2 linked regions of the Diaphorobacter ruginosibacter genome follow. The main gene of each other region encodes a partner of the protein of the gene in region 2 in a complex. Links are inferred from orthologs where the notes say so. Each region holds a gene or a part of one and is shown on either strand. Other genes may lie near its edges. The genes, in order: mnmG and mnmE.

The links.
Region 1: the proteins of mnmE (region 2) and mnmG are in contact, whole or in part, in a solved structure (PDB 9HIP), measured with the Escherichia coli proteins. The link is inferred for Diaphorobacter ruginosibacter from one-to-one orthologs.

The regions. Positions count from the first base shown.
Region 1 is NZ_CP060714.1:4,472,159-4,487,086, forward strand. Bases 11,933-14,882 are described here. They hold mnmG (tRNA uridine-5-carboxymethylaminomethyl(34) synthesis enzyme MnmG), read right to left. Parts: upstream 14,420-14,882; coding sequence 12,446-14,419; downstream 11,933-12,445. Other genes in these bases: rsmG (16S rRNA (guanine(527)-N(7))-methyltransferase RsmG), read right to left, coding at 11,933-12,449; H9K76_RS20315 (hypothetical protein), read left to right, coding at 14,418-14,579; gstA (glutathione transferase GstA), read left to right, coding at 14,821-14,882. Also shown: H9K76_RS20225 (M20/M25/M40 family metallo-hydrolase), read right to left, coding at 1-219; H9K76_RS20230 (pyrimidine dimer DNA glycosylase/endonuclease V), read left to right, coding at 528-956; H9K76_RS20235 (MFS transporter), read right to left, coding at 1,043-2,335; H9K76_RS20240 (AraC family transcriptional regulator), read left to right, coding at 2,402-3,280; H9K76_RS20245 (SRPBCC family protein), read right to left, coding at 3,315-3,818; H9K76_RS20250 (GFA family protein), read right to left, coding at 3,857-4,210; H9K76_RS20255 (VOC family protein), read right to left, coding at 4,285-4,728; H9K76_RS20260 (DUF1428 domain-containing protein), read right to left, coding at 4,811-5,164; H9K76_RS20265 (TetR/AcrR family transcriptional regulator), read left to right, coding at 5,319-5,954; H9K76_RS20270 (flavin reductase family protein), read left to right, coding at 6,044-6,673; H9K76_RS20275 (N-acetyltransferase), read right to left, coding at 6,685-7,416; H9K76_RS20280 (peptidoglycan-binding domain-containing protein), read right to left, coding at 7,608-8,648; H9K76_RS20285 (ParB/RepB/Spo0J family partition protein), read right to left, coding at 8,811-9,764; H9K76_RS20290 (RBBP9/YdeN family alpha/beta hydrolase), read right to left, coding at 9,771-10,322; H9K76_RS20295 (ParA family protein), read right to left, coding at 10,331-11,104; H9K76_RS20300 (LysE family translocator), read right to left, coding at 11,126-11,740; and 2 more genes. UniProt on the Escherichia coli protein: NAD-binding protein involved in the addition of a carboxymethylaminomethyl (cmnm) group at the wobble position (U34) of certain tRNAs, forming tRNA-cmnm(5)s(2)U34.
Region 2 is NZ_CP060714.1:4,632,879-4,646,719, forward strand. Bases 9,890-12,787 are described here. They hold mnmE (tRNA uridine-5-carboxymethylaminomethyl(34) synthesis GTPase MnmE), read left to right. Parts: upstream 9,890-10,581; coding sequence 10,582-11,994; downstream 11,995-12,787. Other genes in these bases: H9K76_RS20935 (aspartate/glutamate racemase family protein), read left to right, coding at 9,890-10,482; H9K76_RS20945 (Crp/Fnr family transcriptional regulator), read left to right, coding at 12,329-12,787. Outside these bases: H9K76_RS20895 (MurR/RpiR family transcriptional regulator), read left to right, coding at 302-1,309; H9K76_RS20900 (isoaspartyl peptidase/L-asparaginase family protein), read left to right, coding at 1,320-2,315; H9K76_RS20905 (dipeptide ABC transporter ATP-binding protein), read left to right, coding at 2,351-4,225; glutathione ABC transporter substrate-binding protein GsiB, read left to right, coding at 4,304-5,857; glutathione ABC transporter permease GsiC, read left to right, coding at 5,977-6,897; glutathione ABC transporter permease GsiD, read left to right, coding at 6,932-7,846; H9K76_RS20930 (M55 family metallopeptidase), read left to right, coding at 8,921-9,739; more of H9K76_RS20935, read left to right, coding at 9,745-9,889; more of H9K76_RS20945, read left to right, coding at 12,788-12,823; H9K76_RS20950 (hypothetical protein), read left to right, coding at 12,959-13,841. UniProt on the Escherichia coli protein: Exhibits a very high intrinsic GTPase hydrolysis rate. Involved in the addition of a carboxymethylaminomethyl (cmnm) group at the wobble position (U34) of certain tRNAs, forming tRNA-cmnm(5)s(2)U34.

The sequences.
Region 1 (14,928 bases), 160 kb from region 2 along the record:
GCCCGCGACGTATTCGGCGATCTGCTTCGTGCCTTCGATGTCCTTGCTGCCGGACTCGATGTGCACCAGGTCCTTGAGTGTGTCGAGGTAGGGTTGCTGCTGCTTCTGTGCGAGCTCCTGGATGTCGGCCACGGGTGCGGCGCTCGCGAAGGTGGCGAGGGCGGCGAGCGCAAGCGCGGTCAGGCCATGGCGCGTGATGGAGCGATGGGAAGGGTTCATTGGTATCTCCTTGGGGTGGATCGAGGCCTCGTGGGCCGATGGGAACGCTGCAGGACTCCCGCCGCACCGGCGGTTGGCGGTGCGGGCGATGACTGGAGCGCTGGAGGGTGTCCCTCACGTGTCGCGACGTTTTCCAACGCCGTCGTCGCGACGGATTTTGGCATGAAGGCCTACGTGCAAGGGCCATGCCAGCCGCTATGCTTTGCCCTGGTTTTCACCCACTATCCAAAGCATGGACCGATGGGGCGGCGCCTGCATCAGACTGCGCGGCCCATGGCTTCCGGCTTTCAACTTTCCGCTCTATCACCGTGCGCCTCTGGTCCCTCCATCCCCGATATCTCGACACCAAGGGCCTTGTGGCACTCTGGCGCGAAGCGTTGCTCGCACAGGCCGTGTTGCGCGGTGAAACGCGTGGATACCGCAACCATCCACAGCTTGATCGTTTCAAGGACCTGGAGGATCCCGCCGCTGCGCTGGCACGCTATCTGCACGACGTGCACGCCGAAGCCACGCTGCGCGGCTATCGCTTCGACGGCAGCAAGATCCATGCGGCCGACGAGGACGCACGCATCACCGTGGCCACGGGGCAGATCGCCTATGAATGGGCCCATCTGCAGAACAAGCTGAGCACGCGCAGCCCGGCGGATTTCGAACGCAACGCCCGGCTCCAGCAGCCCGAGCTGCATTCGATGTTCATGGCGCAGGAGGGTCCTGTCGCCACCTGGGAACGCCCCTGAGCCAACAAAAAGGCCCCGCAGCGGCAGTTGCAGGGCCCGGGCCGTGATCGTCACGTGCGGGTCAAACACGCATCAGTCGGTGCGCATCACGCGGTGGCGGCCTTGGGGGCCGAGCGCGCCGCCACACCCGCGCCCACGAATCCGGCAGACACCACCGACAGCGCCAGCGCCGCGGCCGATCCGAAGAAGATGCCGGCGTTCATGTGCCGGTCCAGCATCGCGCCGAACACCGGGGCGGCCAGGCTGAAGCCCAGGTCCAGCCCCGAATAGACCGTGCCATAGACGCGGCCCGTGGCACCGGGTGGCGCGGCGCGCTTGATCAGCATGTCGCGCGAAGGGCCGGCGATGCCGATGCCCAGGCCCGCCAGCGCGGTGATCACGAGCGCGCCCATGCCCGGCAGGATGCCGAGACCGACCAGGGCCAGCAGCGCCGCGGCGGCCAGCAGGCACAGCGAGATGATCTTCTCGAGTCGCTGCACGCGCGCAACGAGGAAGCCGCCGATCACCATGCCGACGGCGCCGCACAGCATGTAGCCGGTCACGACCAGCGCCGTCATCGACAGGGGTGTGCCGTACAGGTTGTGCAGCGCCGGGCTGGCGAAGCTCTGGATGGCGCTGAGCGAGCAGGTGCTGAAGAAGAAGAACGAAAAACACAGCCACACCGACGGCAGCTTGAGGAAGGCCATGGGGTGCTCCGGCTGGGCCACCACTCCCACACCGCCCTTGCTCGCGGCCTGGTTGCCGGACCACGAGCCCTGGCGGTCGTCGAGGGCGTCCCGGTTCAGCACCATGATGGTGAGGATGACGAACGCGAGGGCTGCGCCGCTCAGGCAGGCCGTGCGCCAGGAGCCCGATGCCGTGGCGATGCCGGCCATGAATACCGGGGCCGTCGCCCAGCCGAGGTTGCCCGAGATGCCGTGCACCGAGAAACCGTGGCCCAGGCGCTTGGGCGAGACCCGCTTGTTCAGGATGGTGAAATCAACGGGATGGAACGGCGCATTGCCCATGCCCGCCAGCAGCGAGGCGAGGATCAGCGAGGGATAGCCGCTCGCCGTGCCCGCGACCAGCCCCGCGGCGATGAAGCACGACAGGGCATAGAACAGCACGGGACGGGCCCCCACGCGATCGACAACGAAGCCCGAGAGCATCTGCCCCACGCCCGAGACCACGAAGAACACCGACACCAGCAGGCCGAGTTGCGAGTAGCTGAAGTCGAACTCCGCGATCAGGAACGGGAACAGCGGCGGCAGCAGCATGTGGAAGAAGTGCGAGGAGCCGTGCGCAAGCCCGATCAGGCCGATGGTGCGCGCGTCCTGCCGAAGGCTGCCCTGCCCGTCCGGGGACGGCGCGGACGAAGGTGTGGATGTTGTCGTGGTCATGAGGACGATATTAGGGCCAACCGCCCTCGTCCGGGATACGATAGTCTGCCAATCTCTATTGCAAACATGCCAAGCAGACCCGCCAATACCTCCATCGGCGCGCGCCGCTCGGTGCGGCGGCTGTCGTATCTGGAATCCGTTGCTCCGCCGCCCTACGTGCCCACGCGCGAGCGGCCCGTGCGGGTGCGCTATCGCAAGCTCAGCGCGGACACCCAGATCATGCCGCACGCCCATGCCTGGGCGCAGGTGGCGATCTCGGCCTACGGCGTGCTGCGCCTTGACGTGCCCAAGGGCACCTACATGGTGCCGCCATCGCGCGCGGTGTGGGTGCCTCCCGGTGTCGAGCATGCGGTGACGATGGTGGAGGACGCGGATCTCCGCACGCTCTACCTGTACCAGCCGCCCGATCGCTGCGGCCCCGGTGTGGCGCGGCACGAGGAAGAACCGTGGCGCCAGTGCCGCGTGCTCGAGGCCTCCGACCTGCTGCGCGCGCTGGCGCGCGAGATGCCCACGGAATCGGACGATGAACCCACGCCCTCTGCGGACGCATTGCGGCGCGAGAAGCACCTGAGCGCGCTGATCCTCGATGAGCTGCGGCGCGCGAACCCCGTCCGGCTCGGCGTCGACCTGCCGCACGACAAGCGGCTGCGCTCGCTCTGCGAGGCGGTGATTGCCGATCCCACGCTGCACGAGACGCTGGAGGAATGGGCGCGCAACACCGGTGCCAGCCCGCGCACCGTGGCCCGGCTCTTTCGCACCGAACTGGGCAGCACATTCACGCAATGGCGCCAGCAGGTGGTGCTGGCCAAGGCCCTGTCGATGGCCGCGTCGCGCATGCCCATGGGACAGATCGCGCAGGAGCTGGGCTACAGCCCCAGCGCTTTCAGTGCGATGGTGCGCAAATCGGTGGGACAGTCGCCCGCGCGGTTCTTCGGCTCACTGTGATGGCCTGCGGAAGGCGCAGTGCGCTTTCACGCGCTCACAGCCTCCGGGCCAGCCGCTCGAGCTGCTCGGCGCAGATGCCCCAGCCCGTGTGGAAACCCATGTCCTCGTGCGTCTTGCGGTCCTGCTCGTTCCAGTGGCGGGCAATCGCGGTGTAACGCGTTCCCTGGCCCTCCGGCTCGAAGGTGACGATGGCGGTCATGAAGGGCTTGTCCGACGGCACCCAGCCCGCGCGGTAGGCGTCGGTGAACACCAGTCGGCGGCCGGGCACCGCCTCGAGGTACACGCCGTCGTTGGGAATCTCCTGCCCTTCGGGGCTCTGCATGACGATCAGGCAGCGGCCGCCGGGGCGCACGTCGACCTCGGCGCGCGCCACGCTCCAGGGCGCCGGGACGAACCATTTCACCAGCAGGGCCGGTTCTGTCCAGCAGCGATAGAGCTTGTCGGCCGGCGCATCGAGCAACCGCGTGAGCACCAGGTCGTTGCTGTGCACGGCAGCGGCCGGAGTGGAGGAGGAGATGGTGGTTGTGGAGTCGGACATGGCTGCGGTTCCTTGGGTGTCTCTGGGGCGGGCGCCGTTCATGGCAGGGAACGGCCGTCGAATTCGCGCACGGGCACGGTATGCAGGTCCAGGCCTTCCACGCAGCGAATGTTGACTGCCGCCATGGCCTCGCCCGTCTTCGGATGCCGGGCCTCGCCATACAGGTGAATGCCGCATTCGGGACAGAAATGGTGCCTGATCGCGTGCTTGTGGAAAGTGTAGACCTTGCTCGCCTCCTCGGGCGTCTTCAGGTGCAACGCGGTGCGCGGCACGAAGGCCAGCAGCGAGCCTCGCCGCTGGCACATGGAGCAGTTGCAGGCAAGGGCCTCCTTGAGCTCGCCGTCGAATTCGAACACGTTCCTGCCGCAGTGGCAGCTGGCCTGGTATCGCATGTCCTGATATCTCCTTGAGCCCGCTGAACGGGGCCTTGCAGGTTGGTTTTACATGTCTTCCGAAGCGCGGTGCGTCAGCGCGCCACCTGCTCGTCGAACACGTTGATCATCCAGGGCGTGCCGAAGCGGTCGGTCGTCATGCCGAAGCCGGGCGACCAGAAGGTCTTGGCGAAGGGCATGGCCACCTGGCCGCCCTGCGCGAAGGCATCGAAGATGCGGCGGCCTTCCTCCACCGTGTCCACGCGGATCGAGATGTACATGCCCTGCGGCGCGTGGTAGCCGGCACCTGCGCAGGCTTCGGGCATCACGTCCGAGCCCATGAGCTCCTGGTCGCCGAACTTCACGTAGGTGTGCATTACGCCGTTCTTCGCACTCTCGGGCACCGGTGGCATGTCGGGCATGGGCGGCATGTCGCCGAAGCGCATGACGGGCCCCTGCGTGCCGCCGAGCACCTTGGCGTAGAAAGCCATGGCTTCCGCGCAGTTGCCGTTGAAGTTGAGGTAGGGAATGAATTGCATGCGAGTCTCCTGAATGAAAAGTGAAGTGGAAAATGGAGCTGGAAATGATGCGGGGACGAAATGAATGTCCTGTGACCCGGCGTCAGGCCACCAGAATGGTCTGAAAGCCACCGTAGATCAAGCGCTTGCCGTCGAACGGCATGTCCTTGGGCATCTCCGGATCGTCCATCACGGCCTTCATGCCTCGGTCACGCACGGCCTTGTCAGGCCACACGACCCAGGAGAACACGACCACCTCGTCGCTCTCGCGCTTGACGGCCATGGGCATGGAGGTGAGCTGGCCCTCGGGCACGTCGTCACCCCAGCATTCCACGACCGAGATCGCCCCGTGCCTGCGAAACAGCTGCGCGGCTGCCGTGGCCACGGCCAGGTAACGCTCCTTGTCCTGGGTCTTGACGGGGCAGAGGAACCCGTCGACGTAGTTCTGTAGCTTCATGAATCTGTCTCCTTGAAGGTGAAAAACCATCACGCCATCCATGAATGTGGACAACGTTCACTTATTTTGCCGATTAAAATGAACACTGTCCACATTTAATTTTCCTGTTTGGTAAGGTTTTGTGATGACTTCCCCTGTCCACCTTTGAATGCCCATGTCAGCCGATCCTTCCGACCCCAGCGCCCGGCGCACGTACCACCATGGAGACCTGCGCCAGTCGCTGATCGATGCAGGCATCAGGCTTGCGCGTGAGGGCGGGCCGCAGGCCGTGGTGCTGCGCGAGGCCACGCGGCGCGCGGGCGTGGCGCCGAATGCCGCCTACCGGCATTTCGCGAACCGGGAGGCTCTGTTCGAGGCGGTGCGTGCGCAGGTGCTCGCCCACATGGCACTGTCGATCGAGACGGAGCTGGCGTCGGCGCGCAGCATGGCGGACCCTGCCGCGCGTGCGCACGCCATGCTGGCCGCCGTGGGGCGGGCCTACATCGCCTTTGCACAGGCGGAGACGGGGTGGTTCCGCACTGCATTTGCCAGGAACGACGATGCGGCTCTGCCGGAAGGCGGTGCGCCTGTCGCGGCGGATCCGTTCCAGCTGCTGTGCGAGTCGCTCGACGCCATGGTGCAGGCGGGCGTCCTGCCTGCCGAGCGCAGGCCGATGGCGGAATACCTGGCCTGGTCCACGGTGCACGGCATGGCCACGCTGATGATCGACGGCCCCCTGCGCCACAGCCCGGCGGCGCAGCGCACGCAGCTCACGGACCGGCTGCTGCAGATGGTCGAGAAGGGGCTCTGAACGGGCGTAGAGGCGAACGGCTACGATCGCAGGAACGCCCTCTGCCGCAGAGCATGTGTCCCTTCACCCAACGGTCGATCCGTCCCGCCATGAACACCGAATCCGAACGCTTCCATACCTATCTTCCGCGCGAGGGCCACGGCCTGCCGCATGACCCGTTCAACGCCATCATCGGCCCGCGCCCGATCGGCTGGATGTCCACCCGAAGCGCCTCGGGCGTGCTCAATCTCGCGCCCTACAGCTTCTTCAATGCGTTCAACTACACCCCCCCGATCGTCGGCTTCTCCAGCCTCGGCCGCAAGGACACGCTGCGCAACATCGAGGAGACCGGCGAATTCGTCTGGAACCTGGCGACCCGGCCACTTGCCGAAGCCATGAACCAGAGCTGCGCGGCCGTTCCGTTCGACGTGGACGAGTTCGACCTCGCCGGGCTCACGCCGCTCGCATCCCAGGTCGTGACGCCGCCGCGCGTGGCCGAAAGCCCCGTCACCATGGAATGCCGGTGCACGCAGATCGTGCAGCTGCGGGGGGCCGACGGCGCGGACATACCGAGCTGGCTGGTGCTTGGCGAAGTGGTGGCCGTGCACATCGAGCGCAGCCTGCTCAAGGACGGCATCTATGACACCGCCGCGGGCCAGCCCATCCTGCGCGGCGGCGGTCCCGCGGACTATTTCAGCATCGGCGAGGCGCAGCGCTTTCGCATGTTCCGCCCGCGCTGAACCGGCCCCGCTTATGCGGCTGCGCCCTGCCCCCCGACACCCTCCCGCGGGTGTCCGGCCCATGCGGTGGAAAGCGGCATGTGCATCCGCACGGTGGCAGCCAGCCCGTCGATGCTCCAGCCCTCGCCCAGCAGAATGCGGCGCGTGTTCAAGTGATCCAGAAGACGCTCGTCGTCCACCCGCGTGCCGAGGTAGGTGACCGTCTTGTCCTGCAGGTGCACATAGCCCTGCTCGTTGCCCTGCGCCAGGCGGTTCCATAATGCGTGCGCACCGGGCGACTGGCGCGCGCCCGAGATCAGGCACTGGCCGTTGCCGAGCGCCCAGCGGTAGATGGCCGTGGCCAGGCCCTGGCGCTGGTATTCGGGGGCGAATTTGGTGTGGGGCGCGCGCAGCACACGATCGGCGCGCCTGTTCAGCTCGACGAGCCGGTTGAACACCGTATAGCCGGCCAGCCGCCGCATGTGCAGGTCTTCAACGTAGATGTATTGCTCGCCGTCCGCCTCGCGGTAGTGGACGGTAAAGCGCGGATCGCCGAGGAAATCGAGCCGCTCGATGCCGTGCATCGAGTCGCCGGGCGTATGGAGGCGGTCATGCAGCGACTGCAGCTCCTGCGCGATGGCGTCGGGGCCGGTGTACACATCGACGCGCAGCTCGGCAGGGCGCGGCAACGGCATCGGGGCTGCGGCCCGGCCCATGGGCGCAGGCAACCACGACGCCCAGAAAGGCGGCAGGGAAAGAAACATGAGGAGACGCTCCGTTGTCAACGGCGGGCATCCTAGGCCAGATCGCTGGCGAAGTCGCCCATGTCGCACTGCTTCAGTGCGACATGGGTAGCGGGCCTGCAGCAACAGGGAAGTGCATCCACAAATGCAAAAGCGGCCACAGGGGCCGCTTCTTGGGATCACTCCACCTGGACGGTGGGTCGATCGCCGTTTCAGCGCGAGAGCGCGTCCAGCGTCTGCGAGTCCAGTCGGCCCGTGGCCTTCAGGCCCTGGTCCTTCTGGAAGGCACGGATGGCGTTCATCGTCTTCGGACCCATGGAGCCGTCGGCAGAGCCGATGTTGTAGCCCAGGTCCATCAGGCGCTGCTGTGCTTCACGCGTGGACATGGCCGCGCCGGCACGTGTCTGCGAAGGAGCGGCACCGCCGTCCACGCCCAGCCGGCCACCGCCGCCCAGGCCCTGGCCCTGCACGGTCTGCGCCTTGTAGTTGCGCAGCGCCACGACCATCTGGTTGTAGGCGTCCATGAAGGCCGCCGTGATCACCTTGCCTTGGGCCGTGTTCTGATAACCACCCAGGCCGCCGCCCGCCACGCCGCCGAACAGGCCGCCGAAGCCCGCAAAATCGCTCTTGGAAGCGCTGCCCTCGGAAGCCGCCACCTGCACGCCTGAGCGGTTGTCCACCAGCGTCAGCATGGCGCTGGCCTCGCGGGTCTTCATGCTGCCGCCGATGGCGGCAATGGCCGCACCGCGTCCGCCGCCGATCAGGCCGCCCAGGGCACCACCGATACCGCCGGCATCGCTGTTGGAGAAGATGATTTCAGGCGAGAGGGCGTAGTCGGACGCCACCATCTGGCCCTTGCCGAAGTTGCTGCCGCCGCGCATTTCGCCGGAGCCCATCAGCTGGCGCTCACGGTCCATGGCGCGCATGCCTGCGGCGCTGCGCTCGACAATGATGAAGCAGTTGGATTGCTGCACCAGCAGGCGCAGCAGGTTGGCCGTTGGAGGCAGCTTGTATTCGTTGCGCAGGATCGTGTACCAGCCCGCATCCTGGTTCTCCACCAGCGACAGCGTGCCCAGCGACTGCGGGCAGCGCTCGAGCTGCGTGCTCTCGTTCGCGGTGTTGGCACCACCGGCGGCACCCGTCGCCACGGTCTTCGATTCGGCGCTGCCCATCTTCATGTTGGTGGTTTCGCAACCCGTCAGGGCAACAGCAGCACATGCTGCGGCAAGCAGCGTCAAAACTCTCTTGGACATCTAGGAATTCCTCTCGATACACAACCTGTTTGGCCGGCGGTTTCAACACACTGACGTGCTGTTCCTGCTCAAAACGACGGCGAATAATAGCGTCAGCCTCAAACTTCCGGCAAATGGTTGCAAGTTGTTTCTTTTTTGGTAGTTTTTCCGTATTGAGTTTTATTACTGATTGCCTCTAAGCCGATCGATCAGCCCGTTGAGCGACTCCAGCGAGCCAAACTGGATCGCCAGCTCCCCCATCTCCTCGGTGCGGCCATTGCGTTTCACGCGCTTCTTCACGCGCACCTCGACCTCGGCGGTGAGCAGGTCGGAGAGCTCTTCCTCCACCCGCTTCATGTCGCGCGACTTCTCTTTCTTGGGCTTCTGCGTCTGCAGGCTGAATTCGGCACCCAGCTTCTTGACCAGCGCCTCGGCCTCGCGCACCGACAGCTTCTTGGCCGCGATCTGGTTGCCGGCCGTGATCTGCGCCGCGCGATCGAGCGACAGCAGCGCGCGCGCGTGGCCCATGTCGATGTCGCCCGCCATCAGCATGGTCTGCACGGGATCGGCCAGGTTCAGCAGCCGCAGCAGATTGCTTGCGGCGCTGCGCGAACGTCCGACGGCCTGCGCCGCCTGCTCGTGCGTGAGGCCGAACTCGCGTACCAGCCGCTGCAGGCCCTGCGCCTCCTCCAGCGGGTTCAGGTCCTCGCGCTGGATGTTCTCGATCAGCGCCATCGCGGCCGCGGCCTCGTTGGGCACTTCGCGCACCAGCACCGGCACTTCGCTCAGGCCGGCCAGGCGCGATGCGCGGAAGCGCCGCTCGCCCGCGATGATCTCGTACTTGCCGGCGTTCGGGCCGTCCGCGAGCCTGCGCACCAGGATCGGCTGCATGATGCCCTGCTGCTTGATGCTCTCGGCCAGCTCGTAGAGCGCACCCTCGTCCATGCGCGTGCGCGGCTGGTACATGCCGGGCACCATCTCGGTCAGGGCCAGCTTGCCCACGCCCTGCCCCTCCACGGGGCCGCTCTTGGCATTGGCGGCCCGGGACGTCGCCGGGGAGGCCTTGGTGTCGGCCACCTTGGGGCCCAGCAGCGCTTCGAGACCTCGGCCCAGGCCCTTGGGTTTCTTCGTGACCATATCGGTTCAATCCTTTGTCGTGGTTCTGAGCGAATCCAGCAGCGCGTGGCCCTCGGGCCAGTCTCCCAGGCCGGATTCGGCGTTGATGTGTCCGCGCGCGCCCAGGTCGACGAAGCGCGAGCCCCAGGCATCGGCGAGTGCGCGGGCGCGCTCGAAGCTGCAATAGGGGTCGTTGCGGCTGCCCACCAGGATGCTCGGGAACGGCAACGAGCGCATGGAGATCGGCGTCCAGCCGCGCAGCGGCCCCGTCAGCTCGGGCCGCTCCACGTCGCCCGGGGCCACCAACAGGGCACCCTGCACCTTGCCGGATGCATGGCCCGAATGCGCAGCCCACCACGCCGTGAGAATGCACCCCAGGCTGTGCGCCACCAGGATGACGGGTGCCGGCGCATCGACGACGGTCTCCTCGAGCCGCGCGCTCCAGTCGCCGCGCAGCGGGTGCATCCAGTCATGCTGCTCCACGCGTTGATAACCGTGCAGGCGCTCCCAGCGGGTCTGCCAGTGCGCCTCGCCCGACCCCTGCCAGCCGGGGAGAACCAGCACCTGCTGCGCGTTCATGGCGTCCTTCATCCCATCTTCTTGATGCGCTTGACCATTTCCTTCGCGAAATCGACGAAGGCCTGGCTGCCCTTGGCGTTCGGGTCGAACACCACGCCGGGCAGGCCGTAGCTGGGAGCTTCGGCCAGACGCACGTTGCGCGGAATGACGGTGTCGAACACCTTGTCGCCGAAGTGGTCCTTGAGCTGCTCGCTCACCTGGCTCTGCAGCGTGATGCGCGGGTCGTACATCACGCGCAGCAGGCCGATCACCTGCAGGTCGGGGTTCAGGTTGGCGTGCACCTGCTTGATGGTGTTGACCAGATCGGTCAGCCCTTCCAGCGCGAAGTATTCGCACTGCATGGGAACGACCACGCCGTTCGCGCTGCACAGGCCGTTGAGCGTGAGCATCGAGAGGCTGGGCGGGCAGTCGATCAGCACGAAGTCGTAGTCCTTGTCCACGGCGGCAAGGGCCGCCTTGAGGCGCCGCTCACGCTGCTCGAGCGTGACCAGCTCGACTTCGGCACCGGCCAGTTCGCGATTGGCGCCAAGCACGTGGTAGCCGCACTGCTCCGAGAAAACGGCGGCCTCCTTGATGCCGGCGGTTTCCAGCAGCACGTCGTACACGCTGAGCTCGAGGGAGCGCTTGTCCACGCCCGAGCCCATGGTCGCATTGCCCTGCGGGTCCAGATCGACCATGAGCACGCGTTGCTTGATCCGGGCAAGACCTGCCGCGAGGTTCACGGTGGTCGTGGTCTTGCCCACTCCACCCTTCTGATTGGCGATGCAGAAAATCTTGGCCATGCGATCTTTTCGAAGTGCTTGTTATTTGGAAATGGCCAGCTTGACGCCGAAGCCGATGAGAAAAGTACCTGCCGTCTTTTCGAGCATGTTCACGATCCGTGGGTTGGCGCGCATGCGCTCGGCCAGGAAGTGCGTCAGCAGGATCATGATCGTCGAATAGAGCAGGGTCAGGGTCGCCACCGTGGCCGCCATTGCCGCAAAAGTGACAAGGCCGCGGTGTGTCTGCGGATTGACGAACAACGGAAAGAACGCCATGTAGAACACGATGGCCTTCGGGTTGAACAGCGTGATGATCGCGCCCTGCCGGAAGTAGTGATGCGGCCTGATGTTGACCACCGGCGCGTCGCCGGGCTTGGCGCGCAGCATGCGCCAGCCAATCCAGGCGAGGTAGGCGGCACCCACCCACTGCACCATGTGGAATGCTGCGGGATAGGCGGCCATCAGGCCGGCCACGCCACCCACCGCCGCCCACATGAGCATCTGGTCGGCACAGATCACGCCGAATGTGGAGGCAAAGCCGCCGCGGAAGCCCCCCTTGCTGGTCGACGTGATCAACGCCAGATTCCCGGGGCCGGGAATGCACAGGAACAGGATGATCGCGGCGACGAAAGCGCCGTAGTCCGAGATGCCAAACATGGGGATAACCTTCGCGCAGGACGAAAAGACGAGTCCCTAGTTTAAGCCACGCTCACGACTTGGGCCTCATCCACACAATGCAACGGTCTGCATCAAGGCCGGGCACTACCAGTTGTTCCACGTGAAACACCTCCACGTCGGCGCCCAGGGCGGCCTGCTCGTCATCGGTTTGCTTGCCCTTCATGGCCAGCCATACGGCGTGATCCGCGAGAGCCTGCCGCGACCATGTCGTGAAGTCGATCAGCGACGCGAATGCGCGGCAGCTCACGACATCGAACTTCTGCGTCAGCGTCTCGACCCGCGCATGGATTCCATGCAGATTGGGAAGGCGCAGGGCCGCCGCTGCCTGGTTGATGAACGCGGCCTTCTTGGCCACCGTATCGACGCAGCTCACATCCAGGTCCGGGCAGCAGATGGCGAACACCACGCCCGGCAGCCCTCCTCCCGACCCGACGTCCAGCAGTTTCTCGCGCTGGCCTGCGGGCATGGCTGCGAGGTGCCGCTGCAGCGGCTTGACCGCAGCCAGGCTGTCCAGCAGATGGTGCGTGAGCATTTCCTGCGGATCACGCACGGATGTGAGGTTGTAGACCTTGTTCCACTTCTGCAAGAGCGATTGGAACTCCATCAGCTGCGCGAGTTGGGATTCGCCCAGATCAAGCTCCAGGTCCTGCGCACCCTCGCGCAGTTGAGTCAACAGTTGCTCGCTCATGCCTCTGCTTCCACGCTCTGTGCCGTCATGTTGGCGAACTCCTTGAAGCCACCCTTCTTCAGGTGCACCATCAGCAGCGAGATGGCCGCCGGAGTCACCCCGGAAATGCGCGAGGCCTGGCCCAATGTCTCAGGCCGATGTTTCTGCAGCTTCTGGCGCACCTCGAACGATAGAGCGGCGACCTGCATGTAGTCCAGTTCCGCAGGCAGGCGCAGCTTCTCGAAATGAGCGGCGCGCTCCACCTCGTCCTTCTGCCGATCGATGTAGCCGGAATACTTGGCGGCGATGTCCACCTGCTCGATCACGGCCTCGCTGAGATCGCCCAGCGTTTCACGTGAAACATCGGGGCTTGCATACTTGCCGCCATTCATCTGCGTCAGATCCGCATAGCCGACATTGGGCCGGCGCAGCAGTTCGAACAGGTTGTACTCATGGTCGATGGCCTTCCCCAGGACACGCTCAGATTCTTCGGCTGGCAGGTTGCGCGGATTTACCCAGGTGGATTTCAGGCGCTCTGTTTCACGTGAAACAGCGTCGCGCTTGCGGCTGAATGCATCCCAGCGTGCATCGTCGATCAGGCCCATGTTGCGCGCAGCCTCGGTCAGGCGCATGTCGGCATTGTCTTCGCGCAGCTGCAGGCGGAATTCGGCGCGGCTGGTGAACATGCGATAGGGTTCGGTCACGCCCTTGGTGATCAGGTCATCCACCAGCACACCGAGGTAGGCCTCATCGCGGCGTGGCACCCAGGCCTCCTGCTCTCTGCATTGCAGCGCGGCGTTGATACCGGCGAACATACCCTGCGCCGCGGCCTCTTCGTATCCGGTGGTGCCGTTGATCTGTCCTGCAAAGAACAGGCCATGGATCTGGCGGGTCTCGAAGCTGCTCTTGAGCGCACGCGGATCGAAGTAGTCGTACTCGATCGCATAGCCGGGGCGCAGGATGTGGGCGTTCTCCAGTCCACGAATGCTGCGCACCAGGTCGTACTGGATGTCGAACGGCAGGCTGGTGGAAATACCGTTGGGGTAGTACTCGTTCGTGGTCAGGCCTTCGGGCTCCAGGAAAATCTGGTGGCTTTCCTTGTCCGCGAAACGGTTGATTTTGTCCTCGACGCTAGGACAGTAGCGCGGCCCCACGCCGTCGATCTTGCCGGTGAACATGGGACTGCGGTCGAAGCCCGAACGGATGATTTCGTGCGTGCGCGCATTGGTGTGGGTGATCCAGCAGGGCATCTGCGTCGGATGCATGGCCACATGGCCCATGAAGCTGAAAACCGGCAGGATGCCTTCGTTCACCCCGCCCGGCATGCCGTCGCCGGGCTGTTCCTCGCACTGGGAGAAATCGATGCTGCGGCCGTCGATGCGTGGCGGCGTGCCGGTCTTGAGGCGCCCCTGCGGCAGCTGGAGTTCCTTGAGGCGCGACGACAGCGTGACGGCCGGCGGGTCGCCGGCGCGGCCCGCCGCGTAGTTGTCCAGCCCCACATGGATCTTGCCATCGAGGAAGGTCCCCGCCGTCAGCACCACCGTGCGGCCTCGGAACTTGATCCCGACCTGCGTGACGGCACCCACTACCCGGTCACCCTCCACCATCAGGTCGTCCACCGCCTGCTGGAACAGCCACAGGTTCGGCTGATTCTCCAGTATGTCGCGGATGGCTGCCTTGTACAGAATGCGATCAGCCTGTGCGCGCGTGGCACGCACGGCGGGACCCTTGGAGCTGTTCAAGATGCGGAACTGGATGCCGCCCTTGTCCGTCGCCAGCGCCATGGCGCCACCCATCGCGTCCACTTCCTTGACGAGATGACCCTTGCCAATACCGCCGATGCTCGGGTTGCAGCTCATCTGCCCGAGCGTCTCGATGTTGTGCGAGAGCAGCAGGGTCTTGCAACCCATGCGTGCCGCAGCAAGCGCGGCTTCTGTTCCGGCGTGTCCGCCGCCGACTACGATGACATCAAAATTCTGGGGATACAACATGAAAGGAGCGCCTTTCGGGGACGCGCTGGCCCGCAAACTACTACCCGTGCACCTCCGGCCGCGCGCAACCGGAAGCCAGGCCGATACGCTCATGCCGCAGGAACTGCGCTACATGGCCGGCCTGAAAGAGCCCAGCCTGAATGGGCCGGGAAACCCCTGATTTTCCCACGCTCCGGCCAATCTGTCCCGATGGCCCTCCAAGCAGCCCCCAGGATCTTCCGGATGGCACTGCTGTTTCACGTGAAACGCCGTCGCGACGCCTCCTCTTTTGGGGTCCATGGGTTGCCTATTTTTTAGTCAATCACCATCAATGGCCCGATCCTGCAAACCCGCCCGAGTCGGTATAGCATGTTCGAGGAAGCTTTCATTCCACCGTCTTTCGATTGAAAAAAGGAAACCTCATGAAGCTCTATTACTCGCCCGGCGCCTGTTCCCTGTCGCCACACATCGTGCTGCAGGAATTGGGCCTGCCCTACACCCCCGTGCTGGCCAGCACCAAGTCGCACAAG
Region 2 (13,841 bases):
GTCGCTACATCGATGTTACAAGCTAACACAAACACCGGATTTCGATATCGATTTCAGTGACTAGGCAATTGAAGCCACAAGGAGCCGTCTAACGAGGGCCTGTCCACCTCGCGAGGCGTTCCATATAGCCTGCAATTGCAGGCTTTGTGGTTAGGGATGCTGGTCGAACCTAGTATTTTCCCTGACGGATAAGTATCTTCACAGGATGGAATGATCTGAAAATTTTCAATAAGATAGCCAATTGAGAATTTTTTCTCAGAAAAATGATCATTTTTCGATCATTCATCGCATTTTTCTTCGCATGTCCGCCCACCATCACGTTGATGCTCAAAATCAGTCGCTTGCCATCGACGCGCGCATTGCGCGTGCCCGACCGGGTTTGACGCGTTCGCATCAGCAGATGGCAGACTATGTGCTGGCGCATCCGCTGCAGGCGGCGACCATGCCGATCGATGAGCTGGCGGAGCAGGTGGGAGTGTCGATCGCCACGGCCAACCGCTTTGCGCGGGCGATCGGGCTGGATGGGTATCCGATGCTGCGCGCGGAACTGGTGCGGGGTTTCGAGGCCATGCTGGCGCCCGTCGAGAAGATGCGCGCGCGGCTCGAGAAGCCCGGTTCGATCCATGACGCCTTCGTCGCGGCGATGGAGGAGAGCCAGCGCAACGTGGCGGCCACGCTGGAGATGCTCGAGCCCGCGGCCTGCGAGGCGGCGGTGCATGAGATCCTCGGCGCGCAGCGCATCTACGTGGTGGGCTTCGGGTCGAGCGGCTGGCTCTGCGGGCTGCTGCACCGCTGCCTCGAGGCGCACTGCGACAACGTGCATCTGCTGGCCAGCGTGGCTGGTTCGTCGCACGGCGCGCGCCTGCTGCCGCGCATGAAGCCGACCGACCTGGTCATCGCGGTCTGCTTTCCACGCTACATCACCGACACCATCCTGCTGACGCAGCGGGCCCGCGAACGCGGCGTGCGCGTGCTGGCGCTGACCGACGGGCCGCAGTCGCCTGTCGCGCAGCTTGCGGACTGCTGCCTCTACGCGCAGACAGAGAACTACTATGCGGCGAATTCCGAGGCCGCAATCCTGGCGTTGATCGAGGCGCTGGCCAGCGCCGTGGCGCTGCAGGCCAACGAGTCGGTGCAAGGCGCGGCGCAACTGACGGAGGCCGTGCTGCCATGGCTCCATGGCGCGGACAACTCGCGCCTCAACCTGCGCACGCCGGAGCAGAAGACGCCCCCGAAGTCCGCCCCATCATCCAAAACCGCCCGGGCCGAGGCTGCCCGAGCCAGGTCCAAGACATCCCCCTCCGAGTGACGGTCCATCCATGAGCACATCGAATCAGCGCGCCGCATCGGCGGCGCCCGTGATCGCCATTCACGGCGGCGCGGGCACCTTGAGCCGCGCCAACATCCACGCCGACCAGGAGCGCGCCTATCACGCGGCGCTGCAATCCGTGCTGCGCGCCGGGCAGGCCGTGCTCGAACAGGGCGGCTCGGCCATGGAGGCCGTGACCGTTGCAGTGACCGAGCTGGAAAACTGCCCGCTCTTCAATGCCGGCCACGGCGCGGTGTTCACCGCCGACGGCACCCATGAACTTGACGCCGCCGTGATGGACGGCACAACGCTTGCGGCAGGCGCCGTGGCGGGCGTCTCGCATGTCCGCAATCCCGTGCAGGCCGCACGCGCGGTGATGCAGGACGGCAGGCATGTGCTGATGATCGGCGAAGGCGCCGAGCAGCTCGCGCGCGGCGCGGGGCTGGCGATGGTCGAGCCCGGCTACTTCTTCACCGAGGCGCGCCATGCGCAGTTGCTGGCCGCGCAGGCCAGCAGCGCGGGCGCCGTGCTCGACCATGATGGTGCGGCCGCACTGGCCGCGCTGCAGTCCCGTCCGCTGCATGAAAACCGCAAGATGGGCACGGTGGGCGCCGTCGCGCTGGACGTGCACGGCCACCTGGCCGCTGCGACGTCCACGGGCGGCCTCACCAACAAGCGCCCGGGCCGCGTCGGGGACACCCCGCTGATCGGTGCGGGCACCTATGCCGATGACCGCACGGCCGCCGTGTCCTGCACCGGCCATGGCGAGAGCTTCATCCGCGTGGCGGCGGCTTACGACGTCTGCGCGCGCATGGCCTATGGCGGCCGCTCGCTGGAAGCGGCGGCCAACGCCGTGGTGCACGAGGCGCTGCCGGCCATCGGCGGTACGGGCGGCCTGATCGCGGTGGACCGCTTCGGCAATGTCTGCCTGCCCTTCAACACCGAGGGCATGTACCGCGGTGTTGCGCGCGCGGGCGTCGCGCCCGAGACCTTCATCTACCGCTGAACGCGGCGCCGGGTTTTTCTATTTTGGTATCTCGCATGAACACGACTTCATCCTCCGACACGCCGCAGCTCATCCTGCCCGAGCAACAGGTGCTCGCGGTGAACGACATGACGATCCGCTTCGCCACGTCCGAGCGCACGGTGGAAGCGGTGCGCAACCTCTCCTTCCACGTGGACCGCGGCGAGACGCTGGCCATCGTGGGCGAATCCGGCTCCGGCAAGTCGGTGACGTCGCTCGCGCTGATGCGCCTCGTCGAACATGGCGGCGGCAAGATCACCCACGGCTCGGCGCTGCTGCGCCGTCGCAGCGGCCAGGTGCTCGACGTGGCAAGTGCATCGCAGGCCCAGATGCGCGACGTGCGCGGCGCGGATGTGGCGATGATCTTCCAGGAGCCCATGACCTCGCTGAACCCGGTGTTCACCGCCGGTGACCAGATCGCAGAATCCATCCGCGTGCACCAGGGCAAGGACCGCGCCGCCGCGCGCGCCGAGGCGCTGCGCATGCTGGAACTGGTGCGCATCCCCGAGGCGAAGAACGTGCTGGACCGCTTTCCGCACCAGCTCTCGGGCGGCATGCGCCAGCGCGTGATGATCGCGATGGCGCTCTCGTGCAAGCCGCAGCTGCTGATCGCCGACGAGCCGACCACGGCGCTGGACGTGACGATCCAGGCGCAGATCCTGCAGCTCATCCGCCAGCTGCAGGAAGAGATGCACATGGGCGTCATCTTCATCACGCATGACATGGGCGTGGTGGCCGAAGTGGCCGACCGCGTGCTGGTGATGTACCGCGGCGACAAGGTGGAAGAGGGTGGCTCCGACCAGATCTTCGCGGCACCGCAGCACAGCTACACGCGCGCCCTGCTGTCCGCCGTGCCCAAGTTGGGCGCGATGCAGGGCACGGACCTGCCGCGCCAGTTCGAGCTGCTGCGGGTGGACGGGAGCATGCCCGCCGTCGAGTCCACGCCGCTCGATACGCGTCCCGCGGGCGCGCAGCCCATCCTGCGCGTGAAGGACCTGGTCACGCGCTTCGACCTGCGCTCCGGCCTGTTCAACAAGGTGACCCGCCGCGTGCATGCGGTGGAGCATGTGAGCTTCGACCTCTACCCTGGCGAGACGCTGGCACTGGTGGGCGAGTCGGGTTGCGGCAAGTCGACCACGGGCCGTTCGCTGCTGCGCCTGGTGGAGAGCCAGAGCGGTGCCATCGAGTTCGGCGGGCGCAACATCCTCGACCTGCCGCGCAGCGAGGTGCAGTCGCTGCGCCGCGACATCCAGTTCATCTTCCAGGATCCGTTCGCATCGCTGGATCCGCGCCTCACCGTGGGCTTCTCGATCATGGAGCCGCTGCTCGTGCACAAGGTGGGCACGCGCGAGGAGGCGCAGAAGCGCGTGGACTGGCTGCTCGAGAAGGTGGGCCTGCCGCGCGAGTATGCACAGCGCTACCCGCACGAATTCTCCGGTGGCCAGCGCCAGCGCATCGCGATCGCGCGCGCACTGGCGCTCAATCCCAAGGTCGTGGTGGCGGACGAATCGGTCTCGGCGCTCGACGTGTCCATCCAGGCGCAGATCGTCAACCTCATGCTCGACCTGCAGCGCGAGCTGGGCGTGGCCTTCCTGTTCATCTCGCACGACATGGCCGTCGTGGAGCGCATCAGCCACCGCGTGGCCGTGATGTTCCTCGGCCGCATCGTCGAGATCGGTCCGCGCCGCGCGATCTTCGAGAACCCGCAGCACCCCTACACCAGGAAGCTGATGGCAGCAGTGCCGATCGCCGACCCTTCGCGCCGTTTCCTCAAGCGCGCACTGCAGGAAGGCGAGATCCCCAGCCCGATCCGTGCCGTGGGTGACGAGCCCGTCGTGCCGCCCCTGGTGCAGGTCGGTCCCGATCACTTCGTGGCTCCCGCCACGGCCTGACGCGCAGGCGCCCGCCCATCGACGCCTTCCTGGCGCCATCCGAATCAACCACACCCTTTTTCCCAACCGGAGGTCCTCATGACGAACACCGCTTCCACCCGACGCATCGCGCAGAGCCTGCTGGCCCTCGCCGCATTTGCCGCATCCGGCGCCGCACTGGCCGCCGCAAGCAACCCCGTGCTGGCGATTGCCTATCCGCCCGAAACGCTGGATCCGTACAACACCAACACGACCATGACCACGGCCGTGACCAAGACGTTCTACGAAGGCCTGTTCCAGTTCGACAAGGACCTCAAGGTGAAGAACGTGCTGGCCGAGAGCTATGACGTCTCCAAGGACGGCCTCGTCTACACCTTCAAGCTCAGGAAGGGCGTGAAGTTCCACGACGGCAGCGACTTCAACGCCGAGGCCGTGAAGGTCAATCTCGAGCGCGTGATGGACCCCGCCAACCGCCTGCTGCGCATCACGCAGTTCAACCGCATCTCCAAGGTGGAAGCGGTCGACGCATCGACCGTGCGCATCACGCTCAAGGAACCGTTCGGCCCGTTCATCAACTCGCTCGCGCACGCATCCGCCGCGATGATCTCGCCCGCCGCGCTCAAGAAGTGGGGCAGCAAGGACATCGCGTTCCACCCCGTGGGCACCGGCCCGTTCGAGTTCGTGGAGTGGAAGCCGACCGAGGCCATCATCGGCAAGAAGTTCGGCGGCTACTGGAAGAAGGGCTATCCCAAGGTGGACCAGATCACCTGGAAGCCGGTTCCCGAGAACAACACCCGCTCCGCGATGCTGCAGACGGGCGAGGCCGACTTCGCGTTCCCGCTGCCCTACGAGCAGGCCGCCAACCTGAAGAAGAACGACAAGGTGGAAGTGGTGAACACGCCTTCCATCATCGTGCGCTTCCTGAGCCTGAACATGCTGCAGAAGCCTTATGACAACGCCAAGGTACGCCAGGCGATCGCCTATGCGATCAACAAGGAGGCGCTGGCCAAGGTGGCGTTCGGCGGCTATGCGATCCCCGCGCAGGGCATCGTGCCGCAGGGCATCCAGTACGCGGTGAAGATGGAGCCGATCCCCTACAACGTGAACAAGGCCAAGGAACTGCTGAAGGAAGCCGGCTACCCCAACGGCTTTGAGTCGGTGATCTGGAGCGGCTACAACAACACCACCAGCCAGAAGGTGGCGCAGTTCGTGCAGCAGCAGCTCGCACAGGTCGGCATCAAGCTGAAGGTGCAGATCCTGGAGCCGGGCCAGCGCTCCGAAATGGTGGATGCATGGCCCGATCCGAAGACCGCCGGCGTGCGCATGTACTACATCGGCTGGTCGTCGTCGACGGGTGAAGCCGACTGGGCGCTGCGTCCGCTGTTCGCGACGGAAGCCTGGGCTCCCAAGCTGCAGAACGTGGCGTACTACAGCAACGAAGTGGTGGACAGCGGCATCGCCAAGGCGCTGGTGACCACCGACTCCAACGAGCGCGCGGAACTCTACAAGTCGGTGCAGGAACAGCTCATGAAGGACCTGCCGCGCATTCCGCTGGTCACCGAGGTGAACCTTTCGGGCCACGCCAAGCGCCTGTCCGGCGTCTATGTGATGCCTGATGCGAACCTCAACGTCGATGAAATTGCGGTGAAGTAAGCCGGCGTGGCCTGCCACGCACCCCTCCCGCGCGCGTCGTCCCTGCCCTGGTGACGACGGCGCGGGACGTTTTCGAGATTGTTCCCACGTTTTCCTGCTGCGCCTGCAGCATTGCCTCCATGCTGAATTACTTCCTCAAACGATTGGTCGGCCTGCTGCCCACGCTGCTGATCGTCGCGATACTGGTGTTCATGTTCGTCCACATGCTGCCCGGCGACCCCGCGCGGCTGGCCGCCGGACCGGACGCCGATGAAGCCACGGTGCAGATGGTGCGCAAGGAACTGGGCCTGGACCAACCGCTGCCCACGCAGTTCGTGCAGTTCTTCGGACGCATGCTGCAGGGCGACTTCGGCACGTCGATGAGCACGCACCGTCCGGTGTCGGCGGAGATCGGCGAGCGCTTCATGCCCACGCTGCTGCTGACCTTCACCAGCATGGTCTGGTCGGTGATCTTCGGCATGGGCATCGGCATCATCTCGGCCGTCTACCGCAACCAATGGCCGGATCGCCTGGGCATGGCGATCGCGGTCTCCGGCATTTCGTTTCCCGCTTTCGCGCTCGGCATGCTGCTGATGCAGATCTTCTCGGTGGACCTGGGCTGGCTGCCCACGGTGGGCGCCGACACGTGGAAGCACTACATCCTGCCCTCCATCACGCTGGGTGCGGCCGTGGCCGCCGTGATGGCGCGCTTCACCCGCGCCTCGTTCGTGGAAGTGGTGAGCGAGGACTTCGTGCGCACCGCGCGCGCCAAGGGCCTGAACGAGCGCGTCGTGATCCTCAAGCACTGCCTGCGCAACGCGATGATTCCCGTGGTCACCATGATGGGCCTGCAGTTCGGCTTCCTGCTGGGCGGCTCGATCGTCGTGGAGGCGGTCTTCAACTGGCCCGGCGTGGGCCGCCTGCTGGTGGACGCGGTGAACACGCGCGACTACCCCCTCATCCAGACGCTGGTGCTGATGTTCTCGCTGGAGTTCATCCTCATCAATCTGGTGGTGGACATGCTCTATGGCTACATCAACCCCACCATCCGCTACAAGTAAGAACGCAGCCAGACCGAACGGGATACCGACAAGCATGACCACCCCCTCCATTTCCCCCACTCCTGCCGCTGCGGCAGCCTCCGCGCAGGATGCGAGCGTGCGCACCCCCTGGCGCGAGTTCTGGCGCAAGTTCAAGAAGCAGCATGTCGCGGTCGCGGCGCTCGTGTTCGTGGTGCTGCTGGTTGCCATTGCGGTGCTCGCACCCTACATCTCGCCCTTCGATGCGGAGAACTTCTTTGACTACGACCGCCTGAACGAGGGCCCGTCGGCCATGCACTGGTTCGGCGTGGATCCGCTGGGCCGCGACATCTTCAGCCGCATCCTCATGGGGGCCCGCATTTCGCTGGCGGCGGGCTTCTTCTCGGTCTTCATCGGCTGCATCATCGGCACGGCGCTCGGCCTGCTCGCGGGCTACTACGAAGGCTGGTGGGACCGCATCGTGATGCGCATCTCCGACGTGCTGTTCGCCTTCCCCGGCATCCTGCTCGCGTTGGGTGTCGTGGCGATCCTCGGCAGCAGCATGATCAACGTGATCGTCGCGGTGGCGGTGTTCAGCGTGCCCGCGTTCGCCCGCCTGGTGCGCGGCAACACGCTCGTGCTCAAGCGAATGACCTACATCGAGTCGGCGCAGAGCATCGGCGCGAACGACTGGACCATCATCATGCGCCACATTCTTCCGGGAACGATCTCGGGCATCGTCGTGTACTTCACGATGCGCGTGGGCACGTCGATCATCACGGCCGCCAGCCTGTCCTTCCTGGGCATGGGCGCGCAACCGCCGACACCCGAATGGGGCGCGATGCTCAACGAGGCACGTGCCGACATGGTGAACGCGCCGCACGTCGCGCTGTTCCCCAGCCTCGCGATCTTCCTGACCGTGCTGGCATTCAACCTGCTGGGCGACGGCCTGCGCGACGCGCTCGACCCCAAGATCGACCGCCAGACATGATCTCGCGCAGCCAGCCTCCCCGCGTCGGCCAGCTGCGCAGCGGCGAGCGTGACGCGATCACCGACGTTGCCGGCGTGACCGTGGGCAGCGTCACCTTGGCCGAAGGCGCGGTGCAGACCGGCGTGACGGTGATCCGTCCGCACGGACGGGACCCGTTCCAGCACAAGGTACCCGCGGCCACGGCCGTGATCAACGGCTTTGGCAAGAGCGTGGGGCTGATGCAGCTCTCCGAGCTGGGCCAGCTGGAGACGCCGATCGCGCTCACGAACACCTTCTCGGTCGGCGCGCTGGCCGAGGCGCAGGTCGCGCACTGCATCCGCGGCAATCCCGAGACGGGCCGCTCGCTGCCCACGGTGAATCCGCTGGTGCTCGAATGCAACGACGGCTATCTCAACGACATCCAGCGCATGGCGATCACCGCGCAGCACTACGAGGCTGCGCTGCAGGCTGCGGGCCTGCAGGTGGAGCAGGGCGCGGTGGGCGCGGGGCGCGGCATGTCGAGCTTCCAGCTCAAGGGGGCATAGGCACCGCGTCGCGCAGGGCGCAGCTTGCCAATGGCGCGGCACATACCGTGGGCGCGCTGGTGCTCTCCAACTTCGGCGTGCAGGCCAATCTTCTGTGGGGCGGCGAGCCGCTCGGGCAGAGGCTCGCCGCGATGGCCGTGGCGGAAGAGCCGCCGCAGCGCGCCGAAAAGGGCTCGATCATCATGGTGATCGCCACCGATGCACCACTCGATGCGCGCCAGCTGCAGCGCCTGGCCTGGCGCGCGGCGGCGGGTCTCGCGCGCACGGGCTCGGTGTATGGTCACGGCAGCGGCGACATTGCGCTCGCGTTCTCCACGGCGTATACCTTGCCGCATCTGCCCGATGCACCGATGCCCGCCGTGGCGATGGTGAACGAGGCGCTGCTGGACGGCCTGTTCCAGGCTGCGGCCGACAGCGTCGAGCAGGCCATCGTGCACGCGTTGTGGCATGCCGGGCCGGTCACCGGCCGCGATGGAAACCATCGCGCATCGCTGCGCGAGATGCTGGACACAATGGGTGCCTGAACCGGCACCCGAACCCGGACCGACATATGAAGATTCTGATTTCCGTTGATATCGAAGGCGTGGCGGGGGTCTACCACCCCGAGCAGGTGCGCGCGGGCAACCCCGAGTACGAGCGCGCGCGCCGTCTGATGGCCGAGGAAGCGAATGCCGCGATTGCCGGGGCATTCGATGCGGGCGCAACCGAGGTCTACGTGAACGACTCGCACGGAGGCTTTCGCAACATGCCGCCCGATCTGCTCGATGCGCGCGCACTGGCCGTGCAGGGCAAGCCGCGGTACCTCAGCATGGTTGCGGGTGTGGAGCTGGGGCTTCACGGCGTGTGCTTCGTCGGCTACCACTCGCGTGCGCAGGGGCGCGGCATCCTGGCGCACACGATCAACAGTTTCGCCTTTGCGCGCATCAGCCTGAACGGCGTGGAGCTCGGCGAGGCCGGCATCTATGGCGCGCTGGCAGGAACCTATGGCGCGCCGGTGATCGCGGCGTCCGGCGATGACGTCTTCATCGAGGAAACCCGTGGCCTGTTTCCCGGAGCCGAGTTCGTGCAGGTCAAGCGTGCAACCGGCCAGACCAGCGGCATCAGCCTCTCGCCCGAGCAGGCGCGCGCAGCCATCCGCAAGGGCGTTGCATCCGCGGTGCAGCGGGCAGGAGGCGTGAAGCCGTTCGTGATCGGCGGACCGGTCACCGTGGACCTGGTCACGCAGTCTCCGGCGCTGGCCGACCTGTTCTGCCAGTGGCCGACGCTCGAGCGTGTGGACGGCTGCGCGGTGCGATTCACCGCACCTGAAATCGAGTCGGCGGTGCGCATGCTCAATTGCTTCTCCGCCATGTCCAGCATGCTGAGGTGAGCACGATGAATCCTTCTCCCCGGACCGTAGGCATCCTCGCCGGCATGGGCCCCGCGGCGGGTGTCGATTTCGTGCGCCTCTTCGTGGGCGCCTGCGAAGCCTGGCTGCGCGAGCACGGTCAGCCCGTGCTGGACCAGGCCTATCCCGAGCACTGGATGGCGCAACTGCCCATCCCGGACCGCACGCGCGCGCTCACCGACCCGGCCGCACCGCAGCCGCTCGAGGCGATGCTCCGCGGCCTGAACCAGCTCACCGCGCTGGGCGCCGTGGCCGTCGCGATTCCCTGCAATACGGCGCACGCCTGGCATGCCGCGCTGCAGGAGCGTGTGCCGCAGGTCGAACTGCTGCACATCGCGAGCGAAACCGCCGCCGAGATCCGGCGCCTGGGCCACCCGCGCGTGGCCCTGCTGGCAACGCAGGGCACCTACGACACCGGCCTGTACGACGAGGCCTTCGCCGCGCAGGGCATCGAATGCGTGCTGCCCGGCGACGAGGCCCGCATCTGGCTCATGCAGGGCATCTACGACGGCGTGAAGGCCGGCGACATGCGGCTCGCCGAGCAGCGCTTCACCCAGGTCGCCCAGCAACTGCGCGCGACGCACGGCGACATTGCGCTGGTGATGGCATGCACCGAGATCCCGTTGGCCCTGCCGCAGGCCCCGGAGGCACGTGACTGGACGCTGGTCGATCCCTCGGCGATCCTCGCCGCAGCACTTGCCGCAAGGGCCTACGGGCAGCCGTAGTCAGGAGAGCGCCTTTACGCGGCGAGAGCACCAAGCGCGGATAATCGACGCCTGTCCGTTGCCTGCCGCCTCTCCCCTTCACCGCGAAAGTCCCCGTCCATGCTCGCCCGTCACCAAGATCCCGTCGTCGCCATCGCCACCGCACCCGGGCGCGGGGCCGTGGGCATCGTCCGGGTGTCGGGCAGGGGGCTGGGCGGTTTCGTCGAGCAGCTCCTCGGGCGCAAGCCGAATCCCCGCGAGGCGCATTACCTGCCTTTCGCGGACAAGGACGGGCAGGCGATCGACCATGGCCTGGCCCTGTTCTTCCCGGGACCGCACAGCTATACCGGCGAGGATGTGCTGGAACTGCAGGCGCATGGCGGGCCGGTGGTGCTGCAGCTGCTGGTGGCGCGCTGCCTGGAGCTCGCGCGCACGGCGCTGCCGCGCCTGCGCCTCGCGGAACCCGGCGAATTCACGGAGCGTGCGTTCCTCAACAACAAGATCGACCTGGCGCAGGCCGAGGCGATTGCCGACCTGATCGACGCCAGCACGGAGGCGGCTGCACGCAGCGCGGGGCGCTCGCTCTCGGGTGCGTTCTCCAAGGAAATCCACACGCTGCGCGATGCGCTGATCCACCTGCGCATGCTCGTGGAAGCGACACTGGACTTCCCCGAAGAGGAAATCGACTTCCTGAAGAAGGCCGATGCCGCCGGGCAGCTGGAGCGGCTGCAGCTGCAACTGGCGCGCGTGATGCAGCGTGCGCAGCAGGGCGCGCTGCTGCGCGAAGGCATCAAGGTGGTGATCGCGGGGCAGCCGAACGCAGGCAAGAGCTCGCTGCTCAACGCGCTGGCCGGTGCCGAGCTGGCCATCGTCACGCCGATTGCAGGCACCACGCGCGACAAGGTGCAGCAGACCATCCAGATCGAGGGCGTGCCGCTGCACGTGATCGACACGGCGGGCCTGCGCGAGAGCGACGACGAGGTCGAGAAGATCGGCATCGCGCGCGCCTGGGAGGAAATCAAGGCCGCCGATGCCGTGCTGTTCCTGCACGACCTCACCCGCTGGCACGAGCCCGACTACGCGGCCGCCGACGCACGGATCGCGAGCGCGCTGGCCGACCAGCTGCACGAGCAGGTGCCCGTGATCGACGTGTGGAACAAGACCGACGCGGCCACCCCGGAAGCGGCCGCAGCGTACGCCACGCTGCAGCCCGGCCGCGTGGCCCAGGTGCAGCTGTCCGCGCGCACCGGCGACGGCCTGGCGGCGCTGCGCCGCCAGCTTCTGGAGATGGCCGGATGGCAGTCGGCGCCCGAAGGCGTCTACATCGCCCGGGCACGCCACGTCGCGGCCCTGTCCGAGGTGGACTCCCACCTCATGGAGTCCGCGGCCCAGATCCATTCGGACAGCCCTGCACTCGACCTGCTGGCGGAAGAGCTGCGGCTGGCACAGAACGCACTCAACTCGATCACGGGCGAATTCACGTCCGATGATTTGCTGGGGGTGATTTTTTCTTCGTTCTGCATCGGGAAGTAGACGCCGCGCGCCGGTGCCTGCTTGGGAGTCGCCTGCACGAAGCCCCTCTCTTGCATGACCCTTCCATGCCTGGATGTGTTTCTGATGTGAGCGCGGGCTTCTTGGGTGGGCATTGACCGGAATGAACATCGTTGGTAGCAGCGGCAGCGCGACGATCTGGCAGCACCATAGCTTGAAGCCGTGCCGGCTCTCACGCTGATTGAATTCTTGTGCAGTTCTGCTTTAATCCCATCAACAGGCCACTCGTGATTCGCTGCAAGCATTCGTGCTGATGAATTGTAATAACACGTATGTGTCCTTGTTCAAACCCTGTAACCGCATTACCTTCCACGCCATGAATACCGTAGTCAATAGAGCGGATGGAAAGGTGGATCTGCATGGATTGGTGCAGGCCATCAGCCATGCCACCGCGGAAGACAGTCTCAACAACCTGCTCACGGCCGAGCAGTGGGATCTGCTGTCGGCCTATCTGCTGCCCGTGTCGTTGCCTGCTGGGCAGGTGCTGTTCGCACAGGGTACGACCGACCGCACGCTGTATCTGCTGGAAAGCGGTACGCTGAGCGTGCACTTCGAGGACGAGAAGCAGCGCCTGCGTCTCGCGATCGTAGGTCCTGGCTCCGTTGTGGGCGAGGGGGCGTTCTTCTCGCATCTTCCACGCTCTGCGACGGTGCAGGCGGGCGCGCCGTGCAAGCTCTGGAGCCTGCCTGCCATGCGGTTCACCGAGCTGTCGAATCGTCAACCGGCAGTCGCACTCCATCTGGTGATGGCTGTGGGCGCCGTCCTCTCGAAGCGGCTCGGAAACCGCAAGCGTCGGGTGGCATCTACCTGAGAAATGTCAACTTTTTGACCCACATCATCAAAAAAAAACACTGGCGCAGTTCTCGTCTGACTATTAGCATCCGCTGATAGGTAGCGCTGTACACTTCTTTGCGTGTGTTTCAGTGCACTTCACTTCAGGTGCGCCATGTCCTTTCTCAGTTGGTTTTCTCGACGTCCCGCCCATGGGACCACGGCGCGCAAGGCGCCGCTCAATGCGACGCAGCAGAGTGCGGGCGCAGCGCACCCGTTGACCCAGCGTTCGCAGGAGGCCGCGGATCAGCTTGGGCGCAAGAATATCCGCACGGAGCGTCGCGAATCGCTCTACATGGTGGTGCGCGATGCGATGGTGCGCGCCGGCGTGTTGTCGGCAGGCTACAAATTCAAGGTGCTTTCGCTCGACCAGCTGGGTCAGCAGTTCGTCGTGATGATCGACCTGGCGCGCGAGTACGGCGCCAGCACGGCGCGGCTCACCGAGATCGAAACCCTCATCACGCAGAGCGCGAAGTCGCGCTTCGACATTCTGGTCACCGCCGTCTACTGGCGGGTGCATGACAACGCCGGAGTCGGCGTGCACATGCGCCGCGCGGCCGACAGGCAGGCCGCTCCCGCCACGCGCTCGGGTGCCCCACAGACGCTGCGCGCCCCGATCATGCCCGTGGGGGCCTATGAAGCACGGGCTTCGGCGCCCGCACCGTTGCGCCATTCCGGCGCCGCGCCGCTGAATTCGGGCGCGGCACCCCTGCACAGCAGCCGTGCGCCCCTCTCGCCGCTCCCGCCCCTCGGTGGCGGCAACAGTGCGCAGGCGCCGTTGATCGGCAATCATCATCCAGTCATCAATGGCGGCAATGGCCATTTCGATCCGATCGAGGACGATGAGGTGGCGGCATTCAAGCGCGCCCTCAGCGGCAGTGGTGCCAGCAGCGGCGCCCGCCCCGTGTCGGCATCGGACCGCCCCGGGACGATGGTGCGCAGCGGCCCGATGTCACGCTCTCCGCTGCTGCAACCCTCGGGGTTTGCGGATACGGAAA